3 regions of the Thermoclostridium stercorarium subsp. stercorarium DSM 8532 genome follow, and region 1 is predicted to be linked to each of the others. Evidence: riboswitches for the same ligand, from Rfam matches in the RefSeq annotation. Region 1 holds a riboswitch; each other region holds the start of a gene.

What was found. A riboswitch is a leader RNA that binds a small molecule or an ion and turns the genes downstream of it on or off. The one in region 1 is predicted to bind thiamine pyrophosphate.
Region 2: it holds a riboswitch for thiamine pyrophosphate, as region 1 does, so the genes downstream of both, thiW (energy coupling factor transporter S component ThiW) here and thiM (hydroxyethylthiazole kinase) in region 1, are expected to answer to the same signal.
Region 3: it holds a riboswitch for thiamine pyrophosphate, as region 1 does, so the genes downstream of both, thiC (phosphomethylpyrimidine synthase ThiC) here and thiM (hydroxyethylthiazole kinase) in region 1, are expected to answer to the same signal.

The regions. Positions count from the first base shown of each region.
Region 1 is NC_020134.1:2,007,790-2,013,104, reverse strand. It holds gene CST_RS08645 (FprA family A-type flavoprotein) at 1-1,048, shown strand, start outside; gene CST_RS08640 (class I SAM-dependent rRNA methyltransferase) at 1,123-2,352, opposite strand; gene CST_RS08635 (cupin domain-containing protein) at 2,538-3,110, opposite strand; TPP riboswitch at 3,300-3,402, shown strand; gene thiM (hydroxyethylthiazole kinase) at 3,621-4,457, shown strand; gene CST_RS08625 (thiamine phosphate synthase) at 4,484-5,200, shown strand; gene CST_RS08620 (HAD family hydrolase) at 5,223-5,315, shown strand, end outside.
Region 2 is NC_020134.1:2,115,884-2,121,198, reverse strand. It holds gene CST_RS09060 (DUF362 domain-containing protein) at 1-1,093, shown strand, start outside; TPP riboswitch at 1,448-1,555, shown strand; gene thiW (energy coupling factor transporter S component ThiW) at 1,631-2,125, shown strand; gene CST_RS09050 (hypothetical protein) at 2,197-2,907, shown strand; gene CST_RS09045 (DUF3788 domain-containing protein) at 3,049-3,783, opposite strand; gene CST_RS09040 (hypothetical protein) at 4,141-4,389, shown strand; gene CST_RS13935 (N-acetyltransferase) at 4,403-4,528, shown strand; gene CST_RS09035 (carbohydrate-binding protein) at 5,076-5,315, opposite strand, start outside.
Region 3 is NC_020134.1:2,519,744-2,525,058, reverse strand. It holds gene CST_RS10930 (putative Ig domain-containing protein) at 1-395, shown strand, start outside; gene CST_RS10925 (nucleoside hydrolase) at 635-1,525, shown strand; TPP riboswitch at 1,599-1,704, shown strand; gene thiC (phosphomethylpyrimidine synthase ThiC) at 1,809-3,107, shown strand; gene CST_RS10915 (DUF1848 domain-containing protein) at 3,128-4,075, opposite strand; gene pyk (pyruvate kinase) at 4,212-5,315, opposite strand, start outside.

The sequences.
Region 1 (5,315 bases):
CCTTTACAAGAACATGGAGGAAATAGGGGTCGACCCGAAAAGTATTGATTATCTGATTGTTAATCATATGGAACCCGATCATTCGGGCTGGATTTCAAATTTCAGAAAAATAAAGGATGATTTTACCGTAATATGTACCGAAAAGGCTGCAAGAATGGTAAAAACCTTTTATGACGAAGACAGGGTAAGAATTGTGAAGGAAGGAGATACGCTGGACCTTGGCAGAGGCAAAGTATTGAGCTTTCATCCGGTACCTAACGTTCACTGGCCCGATACTATGTATACTTATGAAAGAGATACGAAAACCCTTTTTTCCTGTGATATGTTCGGAGCTTTCGGCAGGATGAATGAGCATTGCTTTGATGATGAGCTTACTCCGGAAGAAATGGATTTTTTTGAATTTGAAGGGATAAGATATTACTCAAACGTAATGGCGACTTTTACGCCAAGTCTGAAAAAAGCGATTGAGAAGGCTAAAACATTGGATATAAGGATAATAGCCCCCGGTCATGGCCCTGTTTACAGGAAAAATCCCCAGAAAATCATGAATGACTATTACAGATTCTCCCAATATGCCGAAGGAGCAGGAAAAAATGAAGTTACCATTCTGTGGGGTTCCATGTACGGGATGACGAAAAAGGCCGTGGATTTTGCTGAAAGGGTGCTTCAGAGAGAAAAAGTAAAATATAATAAGCTGGAGATGCCGCAGGAAAGCGAAAGTGCAATGATTGCCGCCGTTTTTGAATCGGCAGGGGTCATTATCGCCGCTCCCACTTATGAATACAAGCTTTTCCCGCCTGTTGCCGCGGCTTTGAATGAGATTGGCAGGAAGCGCATTACCGGCAAGACGGCATTCAGATTCGGATCATACGGCTGGTCCGGCGGCGCGGAAAAAGAGCTTAAGGAAATAATGGAAAGAAATAATATGAAGTGGGATTTTATTGAATCCGTGGAGTTTGAGGGCGCACCACGGGAGGAAGACCTGAAAAGGATAGAAACAGGAATTTTGGAACTTTTAAAGAAAATGAAGGAAAAAGTAGTGGAATAAAAAACGAAACACGGGGACTGTTATTGGTCCCCGTGTCTGATTTAAAACAAAATTCCTTTGTTGACGAATTACAATCAAACAACCTGAAAAATATAAAACTTAAGATAACCTGTTTCAGGCACATTCCACAAAATAGGATGATCAGGCGCCTGCTGGCGGGCTTCAATCTGTCTCAGTGATACTGACGCATCCTTTGCGGCGCTTGCCAGCACTTCGCGGAATAAATCATCGGTCATGAAGTGGCTGCAACTGCACGTAGCAAGATATCCGCCACGGGGGAGCAGTTTCATGGCTTTCAGGTTAATTTCCTTATACCCGCGGGCGGCGGCCTGTACGGTATTCCGGGATTTCGTAAAAGCCGGCGGGTCAAGAATAATAAAGTCAAAGTCCTTGCATTTCCGTTCAGCCAGTCTTGTCAGAAGGTCAAAAACGTCTTCGCAGATAAAATCCATTTTCCCGTCCAGACCGTTGCGTATCGCATTTTCCCGCGCCATGTCAATGGCCTGCTGTGAAATGTCCACGCACGTTACGTGCTCAGCTCCTCCCAATGCTGCGTTAAGGCCGAAAGAACCGGTATGGGTAAAACAGTCCAGTACACGTTTGCCCTTTGCTATCCGTGCCACGGCAGCTCGGTTATATTTCTGATCCAGGAAAAATCCTGTCTTTTGCCCGTTTTCGACGTCCACCAGATATTTAATACCGTTTTCGCATATTTCGATAACCGCAGATTCAGGCAAGGGGATGCCATCAAACCTGTACCAGCCTTTATATTCCTGCAGACCTTCCTTTGTACGCAGAGCAATATCATTACGCTCAAAAATACCGGCAATGTCTTCTCCCATTTCTTTAAGCACATCCCAAAGGGCACGGTAAACAGTATCCTTTACAAGTTCCATGCCAAGGCATGTGATTTGTACTGACAGGATGCTGCCGTAGCGGTCCACTGTCAGCCCCGGCATCTGGTCAGCCTCGCCGTGGATCAGGCGGCAGCAGGAAAAGTCCCCTCCGGGCATTACGGTTTTGCGGTAACGTATTGCATACTCAACGCGGCGCCGCCAGAAACGGTCGTCAAACACATCATTGGCATTACGTGAAATGAGCCTGACGGTAATTTTGCTGTTATTATTGTAAAAACCCGTGCCAAGAAAAGCATTTCCGGCAAACACATCCACCAGTCCGCCGTTTTGGGGTTCGCCTTCTGTTTCACGGATTTCTTCCCCGTATATCCATGGATGCCCGTCTCTGACACTGCGTTCGGCTTTCTTAGATATTATTACTTTGGGATATGGTCGTATCTGTTTCACTTGTTTCACCTTTCGAAGCTTTTTTCTGCGTCATTTTAACATATTTTATCTTATGCCTTCAATACAGGCATTATCAGCTTAAAAGCCGTAATATTATGCAATATAGCATTTAAATAAAAAAGCTTTCTATGGCGAAGTTCAGTTCCCATAGAAAACTGATTATAAGAAAATGTCAAAACACATACTCAATTGTTTTTTTCAGCGGCCTCTGCAATTTCTTTTGTTTCATGAACCGTTCCGCGAGGATGTTGAGGGGGTGCGTATATGGAATAAAGTTTTAACGGCCTGTTTCCGGTATTTATTATATTATGCCACTTACCGGCAGGTATTATAATTATATAACCGTCGGATACATCCTTTTGGTAATTCAGGTTATGCTTGCTGTCGCCCATTTTTACGAGTCCGGTGCCTTCTTCGATGCGTATAAACTGGTCGACGTTAGGGTGTATTTCCAGACCGATATCTTCACCCACACCAATACTCATCAGTGTAAGCTGCATATATTTACCCGTCCATAATGCAGTGCGGAATGTATTATTTTGTTTTGTGGCCCTTTCAATATTTATAACAAATGGCTCGGGGCCGTAATCCTTTAATTCTGTTACAGGGTTATCGTGATGAGAAAAATTATGAATATGGCTGTCCCTGTCCTGCATATGGAATTCCGTTGGTTTATTTAAACTGTATCGACGATAGATAACATTTGGATTTGTTTTTTTAAAGCCAGTATAGTGCGGGTAATGGTATATCCTGCGCATAATTACCTCATTTCCTTTAAATTTCCTACATGAATAATATATGCTTTATGTAAAACAGATGTGTTTATTCTTTATTTTTTTGTGTGCAAAGTTATTTAAGAAGAGATGCAATTTGTTTATATATAAGTAATTTTCAAATAAAATTTTACGGGTCTCTTGACATTAAGGACCATAAATGGTACTTTATAATAAAAACTGCGGGGGAACTCGTTAAACGAGTTGAGAAAGGTAAGACCTGACCCTTTGAACCTGTCAGTTAACACTGGTGTAGGGAAGCAGTTTTTATCAGATTAATATTAAATGATAAATAACAGCTCTCTCCACCAGGGGGGAGTGTTTTTTTATGAAAACCGAAATACAGGAGACAAATTCTCTTAAAATTACATGTCCAGGAATCAACTCGTTTGTTTCGGCCGGCGGATAATGTATATTACCCAACAGTTCCCCTCATTATTTGATGAATTTCCCATTTAAGTAAAATTAAAATATAAGACGAAAGGAGAGTCAAGCATGATCACAAAACAGGAGATCCGGGAGCAAATCATCCGGACGGTTGAAACGGTGAAACGGACAAATCCCATGGCAGGCTCGATTACCAATATGGTAACAATTAATTTTGTTGCAAATGCACAACTTGCCGTCGGGGGCTCGGCAGCAATGGTTTATCTGCCCGAGGAAGCTGAAGCTTTGGCAAAAGCGGGCGGAGCTACATATGTGAACGTGGGAACTCTTTTGCCGGTTCATGAGCAGACTTTGCCTCATGTGGCAAGAGTGCTGTATGAATTACGTAAACCATGGGTGCTTGATCCTGTGGCGGTGGGAATTGGTTCACTCAGAAACCGGATGTTACAGCGGTTTAAAGAGTATAAACCCTCCGTAATAAGGGGCAATGCTTCTGAAATTATGGCATTGGCGGGATTATGGGAACTGGAAGGCGGCACTAAAGCTTCCAATGTTCGTGGCGTTGATTCAACAGATTCAGTAGACTCGGCAAAAGCAGCGGCCGTTGCGTTAGCCAGATGGACCGGCGGGGCCGTTGCCGTATCCGGCGAAACCGATTTAATAACCGACGGTTCGGTTATAGTTTACTCTTACGGTGGATCGCACTTTATGCAAAAAATTACCGGCGCAGGCTGTGCTTTAGGTGGAGTTATCGCGGTTTATGCAACGGCTGCATCACCTTTTATCGCCGCGCTGACGGGAACCGCGGTGTTCAATCTGGCTGCAACCCGTGCTGAAAATAAGGTCCTTGGCCCCGGAAGTTTTCAGGTCCGTTTTCTTGACGAACTTTACAAGGCAAGTCCGGAAGATATTGCCGACAATAGGTTTGATATTGAAGAGATTTAATTGTAACGATCTGGGAGGTGAAATCAGTGAGTATAAGAAAAAATTTGGATATATCCGCATACCTGGTGATAGGTCCGGAAAATACGAACGGAAGACCTGTGAAAAAAATTATTAAAGACGCAGTTGAAGCCGGGTTCACATGTATACAAATCAGATCCAAGGTTGCATCTGCCAGGGAACTTATTGAATTAACACGTGAGGCCGCGGAAGTAATAGCCCTGTTGGGAAAATCCGATAATGTGGCCCTGCTTGTGGACGACCGGCTGGACGTTGTTCTGGCTGCAAGAAAGCAGGGAATAAAAGTCGACGGTGTGCACGTGGGGCAGTCGGATATACCTGTGGACGTATGCAGGGAATATCTGGGAGAGGACTCGGTTGTCGGGCTGTCGGCAAGAACCCATGAAATGATTGAGTATATAAAAACAGCAGATGTTTCGGGAATTGATTATTTTGGAGTCGGACCGGTGCATGAAACAATGACTAAGCCTGATTGCGGGCTCGATACAGACGGAAAAATAAAAACCAGAAGTTTTGAGGAAATTGCAGAGATAGTAAGGCTCAGCAAAATTCCTGTAGTAGTGGGTGGAGGCGTGAAGGTTGCTGATATACCTCAGCTTGCGCGGACCGGAGCCGCCGGTTTCTTCGTTGTATCCGCAGTGGCCGGAGCCGATGATCCCAAACAGGCTGCCCTGGAACTTGTAAATGCGTGGAAACTCCATACCGAAGCCGGAAGGAAAAATTAATAAACCGAAAACAGGTGGGAATATGATTAAAGGGGTTATTTTTGACATAGACGGGGTAATACTGGACTCGATGCCAATTTGGAACAAAGCCGGGGAAATGTATCTGCGGAAGCTG
Region 2 (5,315 bases), 110 kb from region 1:
GGTATATGAATCTGTCAGGGATGCGGTCGCTGCTCTTGGCGGCATCGGGCATTTTGTAAGTCCCGAGGAGAATATCCTCGTTAAGCCGAACCTTCTTTATCCGTCAAAAACAGAAAAGTGCATAACAACCAACCCAGCTGTTATAAAAGCAGTACTCCGCCTTCTCAGTGAAGCAGGTTACGCCCGTGTGAAGGTTGGCGATTCTCCTGCCACCGGAAGCTGCAGGCAGGCCATGAGTCAGCTCGGTTTATCGGAAGAGCAGCTTTATGGTGCCAAAATTGCCGACATGTCTCGTGAAGTCTTTGTCAGGTACCCGGAGGGAAAGGCGGCGAAAAGCTTCTGGTTCTGCGAGGAGGTTCTTCAGGCAGATGCCATTATCGGAGTATGCAAGATGAAAACCCACGCCTTTCTGAAAATAACGGGCGCAGTCAAAAATATGTATGGTTTGATCTGTGGTACAAGAAAAGCGCAAGGGCATGTAAGATATCCTAACGCGGCAAAATTCTCAGAAATGCTGGTTGACATACATAATCTGGTGAAACCGCGCCTTCATGTAATGGATGCGGTTGTCGCCATGGAAGGTAACGGCCCGGGCTCCGGAACGCCTACGGAAATGGGGCTGATTATTATTTCAGCGGATCCGGTGGCAATTGATACAGTCTTTGCCAGACTTGTGGATTTGGATCCTGTTCTTGTTCCCACGAATACTCAGGGAATGGTTGCAGGAATTGGAACATGCAGAGAGAACGAAATTGCGCTGATGCTTCTTGATAACGGGATTCTTACAGATATAAGCTTTGACGAAATGTTTTCACGCTTCGGGAAGAAGGATTTCGACGTGTCCCGTGAAAAGGATCGACTTAGCGTTCTCAGCCTGCTGTCTAAGGTTACAGGCAGATTTACAAGAAGGCCGTATATTGATGCGGGTAAGTGTGTGAAATGCGGCATATGCGTGAATCACTGCCCTGTGAAAGGCCGTGCTGTCACTTTTAAAAAAGGAAAAGATAATATTCCCGTCTACGACTACAGAAAATGCATCCGTTGTTTCTGCTGCCAGGAGATCTGTCCGCAACATGCCATTATAGTAAAATAATATCAGCACATGGTTACAACACTGCGAGGTTTCTTTATTTTACAACACAGGTAGTCTAACTGATGTGCTCGCAGTTTATATATTGATATATTCCCGTAAATGGCGATTTTTAAAATGACCGATGAATCCGTTGGCATTTCCCGAGGATTATCGGAGCTGATGCTCAGTGGGACAAATATCTGCAAAATAGTGATCTGACATACAGAAAAGTGTATTGTGCGGACGTAGCACATAGAAAGATATGTAGAGAATGGAGGAATAAAGGTCCACAGTTAAAAATAGGAATTATTCGGAAATGCCGCTTTACAAAATATTCCTTTTATACTAAAATAAATTATAAAGTAATAAGTATTAAGTAAGCACTATGGGAGCTGGTAAAACCGGCTGAGAGTGGACCTTTTAGGTCTTTACCCTTGACCTGATCTGGGTAATGCCGGCGTTGGCAAGTGCAACTCTCAGCACAATCCCATTACCTGGATTGTGCATTTTCTTTTTCCATGTGCTTGATTTCCCAGTGCTTGGTAAAGAGGAATTGGTATGTCTACCCGAAAACTCACTTTATCAGCATTACTTATTGCCTTAGGTACACTGTTAGCCCATGTTATTTATATTCCGGTAGGTGTATCCAAGTGTTTTCCCATTCAGCATACCATTAATGTTTTGTCAGGTGTGCTCCTGGGACCTGGTTATGCTTTGGCAAATGCCTTTATCATCTCACTATTAAGAAATATTCTGGGGACCGGATCCCTGCTGGCTTTTCCCGGCAGTATTTTCGGAGCTTTTTTAGCAGGACTTCTGTTTCGTAAAAGTAAAAAATATTATTTAGCTGTATTGGGGGAAGTTTTTGGAACAGGTATTTTAGGGGGTATTGCCTGTTACCCCATCGCTAAGTTTGTTTTAGGGCAGGAAGTGGCAGTATTTTTCTTTGTCCTGCCATTTTTGGTGAGTACTGCTGGTGGGAGCATTATTGGTTATTCTCTTTTAAAAATAATCGATAGAATACCTTTATTAAAAAAACTAATTGCCAAATAAGTTGTTTTATGCTCGTGTTGATGTTCTCTGTCAGGCTTCTGCAAAGGGCTGGAACAGGTGCTCGAAGAGATATGTTCAGATATAACAGAGCGCAGATAATAAAGGAGATGAAAGTTATTATGAATAAAGAATGGTCGGAAATGAACAAGATCATGCAGAAACAACTGACCAGGACATCATTCACTGATGGAATAAATACACTTTTACAGCTTCGGGAAATATTGATGCAAGAGGTCATGTCCTGGAAAGATGAGCTGGACGAAAAAGATTATTGCGCTATTCCATTCATAAATGCAAACGGTTATCACAGTAAAACTATTGCGTATTCAATATGGCACATTTCAAGAATTGAGGATATTGTTGTACATACGTTGATTAAAAATAACCGACAAGTTTTCTTTGAAGGAAATTATCAGAAGAGAATGAATTCACCTATTATTACAACAGGAAATGAGCTTGTAAAAGAGCAGATTTCCGAGTTTTCAAAGTGTCTGAATCTGGATGTCTTGTATGAGTATATTACAGCTGTTAAAACCTCCACCGACGAATGGTTAAGATCAATTGACTACACTGAGCTTAAAAGAAAGTTCGGTGATGAGGACAAACGCAGAATCCGTGAACTGAATGTTGTGAGCTCAGATGAAAAAGCAGTATGGTTGATAGATTACTGGTGCAATAAGGATGTTAAAGGACTTATACAAATGCCTTTGTCACGACACTGGATTATGCACGTTGAGGCAGGCATTCGTATTAAGAATAAGATAAAGAATAAGATTAAGTGAATACCGATTGGGAGAGATATAACGTAGAAGCATACCATTGGGAGTGTAAGTGTGAATAATTTTGATTATTGGAATCAAACCTTGTACAAATGATAATAAGCTGTGATTATGTAGAAATATATCAAATTAATTAATTTGGTATTACTTTTCATACTGATATGGAACATAAGGTAAAATCGCCCATGTAACATCATCGGCAGAAATATTTTTGTGCTCCAATTGTCTGTATCCAACGGTTGCTTGTGCACAGGGATAATCTACACAATCAAAGCAAGAATTAAGCTGTTTTGTATGTAAACATTTTAACGGCTCACATAACCCATGTCCATCCTGATAGCAGTGGCAATTGGTTGTATCACAGCCAGTGCAACGCATATCCCAAGCGGATTTACCATATACCGCATTAAGATGCGGGATTAGCATTTCTCTAAATTCTTCGGTTATACCAGTGTAATGCACGCATAAATCACATCGATGCCCACATTTGCCATAAACGGCGTTTTCTTTTGAAAACGGCTTGCGATTCGGCTTTTTCTTAATAAGTATCAGCTTCTTCACAGCTTCCAGAGTTTTTAAATCGTAAACGCTAATAAAGAGCCATTTACCATCGTGGAAGGTATGTGCACGGTCGTAAAGCTGTTGTATCTCAAGCGGAAACTCATGCCTTATTGCTTCAAACTTTTCTCTTTCTGCCTTACCGAGAACAATTTGAAAATCGTAATGGTCATCGTACAGAAATATTGCCACAACGGTTTTCTTTCCTTGCCGAAATCTTACACATGGGATACCATAATTCATTCCTGAAATCTCGTCAAGCCGATATTTGCCACGCATGAATTTTACAGTTTCTAATCTTACTTTGTCGAACTCTTTCATTATTCTCGCCTCATGAATTTATGCTATCGCCATTGCTGCAACATAAATCAGGTACTGATCTGTCCTTGTTAGCGCCATATAATGACTATACTTAATGGAAACCATACAGTTTTGATGTCTTCTACTTGAAAAGCCCATGCACTACAATCAATATCTATTACAGGAAAATAATAACATTTAAATATATAAAAGTCAATGTGATCATAAAAGCTTTTTGGATTTTGTATTTTTGTGACAGACCATTGATGTGGCGTGGGTCAATTTTTACCGGCGCTATGAGTCAATTATATCCCGGCGGTAACACAAAGTGGAGCTGAAGAAGTGTTTTTTTAGAGGCGCTTTAAAGGGTGGTTCTTGATGATATTTCAGCCTATTACAGAAGATTTATTAGATATTGTACTGGAAATTATTAACTCAAATGAAAACGGTGTTCCTTCAAGAACAATAGAAGAGGTGAAAAATGAGTTTCTTAACCTGAATACTGAAAGCTATCTTATATTTCTGGAGAATAAGTATATAGGAATTATTGACTTTCTTAAAAATAATCCCTATGACAATTGTCCATGGATAGGTCTGCTCATGATTTCATGGGGAATACCACTCTAAAGGGTATGGTAAAATGGCATATAATTTGTTTGAAGAAAAGCTAAAACGGCAGGGGTGTAAAAAAGTTAGAATTGGAATACTGCAAGAAAACAAGATTGCAAAAAAATTTTGGACTTCATTAGGATTTAAGTTTTGTTGATATAATTTAAAGAAGGGAGAGGGTGCAAGATAAAAATCACCGATTACCGGAAAATAATTCTTTGGCCAACACTATTATCAACACTCGCCTTTTTTTATGCCGTTAGTTCATGTGCCTTGGGCTTTTGTGGCCTTAGTTATTGTCGCGATTGTTTCCAATTATTTTACAACTGCTTAATGATATGTCTTTGGTTTGGAATCCCAAATAATAATTCATTCTATTGCGACAAAAGCTTGATTTAACTGTTTTTTAAAATGACAGGAGAAGATAATGTAATCCGGCCAGACATTAAAGACCTTGGGGAAATTCTTTTAATATTGGTTCAAGAATAACTGATTTACAGAAATTATTTTATTGAATAATTGGCTGTAATTTTTAAGGTTACATAAAAAAGACAGGAAAAGAATACTTTCTTTTCCTATCCTTAATCATTCCGTTTTAATCAGAATATTTTACAAAGCCATTATATGTCGCACTGGTACAATTCCAAGTCTTTTTTTAATATATGCCATACCAGATTTTGTACTCCACATTAGGGTCTATACCCTTAAGTTCCTGATTTTGAGAATACAAACCAGTCAACATTAACAGGACCTGAGAATACAAGAACAATATCTTTTACACCCGCAGTATTACTAATGGTAGCGGATACATCCCTATAAGTATCAAAGCTTCCTGTGGACCCCACGTAAATTGTTCCAAGTAATGTACCCGATGGACTTCCCAATCTTACCTGAATGGTAGTAGCATTCTGGGTAGCTACTCTTGCTGTTACGGACGTTGCGCC
Region 3 (5,315 bases), 510 kb from region 1:
GAATGCCTGAATGGGCGGATGATATAAAATCAGAAATATTGAAAAACGGAATACGTTATTTTGCAAATAAGAGCTATAGCGGCAGTCGGGCAAGTATAACAGCGCCTTTGGCTGTTGACGGGGATGTAACAATTAATTGTGAGTCGTTAGATATCTCAGCAGGAATTTTTGCAACCGGCGGCATATCTTTAAATGTCTCCCGGCTCAAAGGCATTGAAGGTGGGAAAATTGTAATATGTTCTGAAAAGGGAAACATTGAAATAAATGCTTCGAAATTTGAGTTAAACGGGCTGATTTATGCACCGAAGGGAACGGTTGTAATAAATGCAGGAGAGTTCATACTGAGCGGACACATCATTGCGGACACCATAATTAAAAACGAAATATCAAAATAATAGGAAAAGGCTGTTTTTTGAAATCTGAGAGTATGGAGACAGAGCCGAAGTCTGTTTTGGTTTTATCGCAGGAAGTAATATTAAATATAAAAATTTATAGTCACAGTAATAAATAGAAGGTCTATAGTCGTATAAGTATTATTTTCGATTGAGTGTCAATGGTTTGACTAAGCAGGTATAATATTATATTCTGGATATAGCTGCACTGTAATTTTTTATGAAAAAGGGGTGGGGGGCAATTGAAACACCGGTTTGACATTCCCGATACCAAAAAAATAAGGCTGATTATTGACACCGATGCCAAAAACGAGGCCGACGACCAGTTTGCCATTGTGCATGCGTTACTTACGCCGAGATTTATTGTTAAAGGTATAATTGCGGCTCATTTTGGCACTCAGCGCACGGCGAAATCCATGCAGGAAAGTTATGAGGAATGTGTTAAAATACTTGAACTTATGGATTTGACCAGTGAGGTTAAAGTATATCACGGGGCCGAAGCAAAGATCCCCGATGAACATACGCCAATGCCTTCGGAAAGTGCCGACCTGATTATCCGCGAGGCCATGTCTGACAGTGATAAGCCGTTATATGTGATATTCCTCGGCCCGCTAACAGATTTGGCTTCGGCTTACCTGAAAGAGCCCGCCATTGAAAACAGGCTTACGGCGATATGGATTGGTGGCGGTGCGTGGCCAAATGGCGAAAGGGAATTTAACCTTGGCAATGACATCGACGCCGCAAACGTTGTAATGCGTTCAAACATACCGTTATGGCAGGTACCGCGTAATGTTTACACCACAATGAGGGTAAGCCTGGCGGTGAAGGTAAAGCCTTACGGCAAAATCGGCGAATATTTATTCCGGCAGCTTTATGATTTGAATTTTAAATTGAAAGACAATATGCGCTTTCCAAAAGGAGAAATGTGGAGTCTTGGAGACTCGCCGGCGGTAAGCCTGCTTTTGGATCCGCACGAGTATCATTATGAAATGAAGCCTGCGCCGCGAATAACGCCGGACATGCGGTATGTGCATTACCAGAATGAACGGTTTATAGGTGTTTATAATTACGTCGATCCGCGCTTTACACTGGAAGATTTTTTTGCTAAGCTAAAGTTGCATTATGGGGAATAAAACTGAAGGTAATTTTGAAATTTGATAAAGCACCGATAAGATCAAGGCAGAATAGTTTAGAAACAGAATAAGGCATTAAAGCTGGGGGTGCCTTCAAAGGCTGAGAAAGAGGATTATCCTCTTAACCCTTTGAACCTGATGCGGTTAGTACCGCCGGAGGGAAGCTGACTTTTATAATTATTGACATTCACGCTTACCTTCGAAGGTAAGCGTTTTTATATATTTAATGGGGTACAAAAAAGGCTTAAATCGTTAAAAAAAGAAGCAGGAGGGAAACTGCCAAATGTATACGACGCAAATGGACGCTGCCAGAAAAGGTATTATAACCGACGAAATGAGAACTGTTGCAAGAAAAGAAGGGGTGTCTGCCGAAAAAATCCGGGAACTTGTTGCCTGCGGAAGGGTGGTCATACCTGCGAACAGAAATCATAAAGGCCTTGACCCGGCAGGGATCGGTGAAGGGCTTAGAACCAAAATAAATGTTAACATAGGTATTTCGCGGGACTGCCGTAATTTTGACATTGAGCTTGAGAAGGCAAGAACGGCGATTGATTTAAAAACCGACTCAATAATGGATTTAAGTTCCTACGGCAAAACGCATGAATTCAGAAAAAAACTTATAGAAATGTCTCCGGTAATGATAGGAACGGTGCCTGTATATGACGTGACAGGCTTTTACAATAAGGAACTTGATAAAATTTCCGCCGACGAATTTTTCAATGTGGTTGAACAGCACGCAAAAGACGGTGTGGACTTTATGACCGTTCATGCAGGAATAAACAGGGAAACGGCGCGGCGTTTTAAGCAAAACCAAAGGCTTACAAACATTGTATCAAGAGGAGGGGCATTATTGTTTGCGTGGATGGAACTGACCGGAAGGGAAAACCCGTTTTATGAGCAGTTCGACAGGCTTTTGGAAATATGTGAAAAGTATGATGTAACAATTAGTCTCGGTGATGCGTTAAGGCCAGGAAGTATAAATGATTCAACTGATGCCGCGCAGATTCATGAACTTATTGTCCTGGGAGAGCTGACGAGAAGGGCATGGGAAAGGAATGTGCAGGTAATGATTGAAGGGCCTGGGCATATGGCAATGAATGAGATTGCACCCAATGTAGTTCTGGAAAAAAGGCTTTGCCATGGTGCGCCGTTTTACGTCCTTGGCCCGCTGGTCACTGATATAGCGCCCGGATACGATCACATCACCGCGGCAATTGGAGGGGCAATTGCGGCATCATGCGGTGCGGACTTTTTGTGTTATGTCACTCCTGCCGAACACCTGCGGCTTCCGGATATTAACGATATGAAAGAGGGTATTATTGCTGCAAGAATAGCAGCTCATGCCGCAGACATTGCCAAAGGTATAAGTGGGGCAAGAGAATGGGACTATAAAATGAGCGAGGCAAGGAGAAACCTTGACTGGAATTGCATGTTCGAACTTGCCCTGGATCCCGAAAAGCCGCGGAGATACAGGGAAAACTCAATCCCTGAGAATGATGATACCTGTACGATGTGCGGAAATATGTGCGCGGTAAAAAATATGAACAGAATACTAAAGGGTGAAAATATCGATATCCTGTAAAATCAATTTTTTTTACATTATCATATGAACTTTAACTGTTCAAAGTTATGTCGTGTGGAAAGGTTACTTGTTATTTTTCGTTCATATATGACGTCCTGCGGTCCTATATCACCGTACAGAACGGGGGATTTGGGATTATGCCCTGAGTAATTTTTCAACGCTGTTTTGTGGTTGTGAACCGCATAGCAGTAAACGCAGGAATGGAGGCATGTGTCATAAGCGCCGATGTCAACGCTCTCCACGCATCCGCATTCAGGGCGCTGGTTTTTGTCTTTTTTTAAATTAACAGGTTTTCCTGTTATTTTTTCAATCAGTTTGCTGTCAATGCAGCTTCCGCGTTCTATGCCAAAACGCGAGAGGTCGAGTTTCTCAGCACATGTCTGAATCTTTATGTTTTCGGTTGCGGCAATTCCGGAAAAGGCTTCGGCAATTCTGCACATTTCATCGGTGGTTATTTCTCTTAATTTAAGGTCTGACGAATTTCTGAGCGTGCATTTGTATAAATCAACAAAGCTGATTATACACCTGCCGGTATACCGGCTTAAATTTTTCGCAAGACGGCCGAAGTAATCGGCTTGAATGTCAGTGGTTATACCGTCGTTTAGAATTATAGGATCATAACGCCATATTACCCTGTCGGGACCTATCATGTCAGACAGCGCCTTAAATGTGTCTATTAATTTCCTTTTATCAGGTATGTTTCTTTCAATACTGTTATCATACGGAGTCAGAGTAAAAAGAAAGTAGTAATTATAATCTTTTAACAGGTACATTTTGGGCAACATTTTTTCAGGGTTTTTTGTCATGAAAACGAAACAGTCAACAACTTCGGGATTAAGTTCAATCCTGCTTATCCGATGATAGTTCATCGGATTCCTTACAAGCACGTACCCTTCCTTAAGCCTTTCAAAAAACCACTCGCTGTAAAAGGCAGGAATGTCTGTTCGACGGCTTACACTGACTATCATAACAACCCACTCCGTTACTCATTATATTTATTATTGCCGACACTGTAAACAGCGAAAATAAATAAACCTAAACAGAGACATTCAATGAGAACGGCTCTGTTTAGGTTCAGACAGCAGTGACTTATTAACCCTGCATTTATTCCAGACTGCATGGCATTAAGTTTTCGTTGTGAACAATTCCGCGTTCTGCGTCTACGGTAACTACACATCCGCTTTTCAACAGGCTTGTGGCATTCTGTGCACCTACAATAACCGGTATGTCCAGTGCCAGACCGACGATAGCGGCGTGATTGTTTGTGCCGCTTTCCTCAACAATTAGCGCTGAAGCGCTTTTTATCATCGGAAGCATTTCATTTGTGGTATACGGCACTACAATAATGTTGCCTTTTGCGTATTTCCTTTTCAGTTCATCGGCAGTTTTGGCAACGCATAACTCGCCGGTAATCACGCCTGTCCCAATACCCGTTCCTTTCACAAGTACTTTGCCTACAAGCTGTACTTTCAGAATGTTAGTCGTACCGCTTACTCCTATGGGCACACCGGCAGTTATTACGGTCAGGTCGCCGTGTTTTACAAGACCTGATTCCAAAGCTTTCTGTACGCCTGTATCAAACATCTCATCGGTGGATTTCGCTTCGCTGACCAGGAACGGAACCACGCCCCAGCACAGAGACAGCTGGCGTTGAACCTTTGGGCTGACGGTAGTGGCAATAATGGGACATTCGGGCCTGAAACGTGAAATCATGCGCGCGGTATGTCCTGATTTTGTTACCGTAATAATTGCCGATGCTTTCAGATCCATCGCGGTTGTGCATGTGGCATGGCTTATTGCGTTGGTAATCGTAGGGAGCATTTCATGCTGCGTGTTCATGAAACGCTTCCAGTAGTCTATTGAACTTTCTGCTTTTTCGGCTATTTTCGACATCGTTTTAAGAGCTTCAACCGGGTATTTTCCTGATGCGGTTTCTCCCGAAAGCATAATTGCGCTTGTACCATCGTAAATGGCATTGGCTACGTCACTGGCTTCCGCACGGGTGGGTCTTGGGTTGCGTATCATCGAGTCAAGCATTTGAGTGGCGGTAATAACAGGTTTACCGCTGCGGAAACATTTCTCAATAAGCATTTTCTGGACAACGGGAACTTCTTCCACGGGGATTTCAACGCCCAAATCGCCGCGGGCAACCATAATTCCGTCCGAAGCAAGAAGGATTTCGTCGATATTGTTTACTCCCTGGCGGTT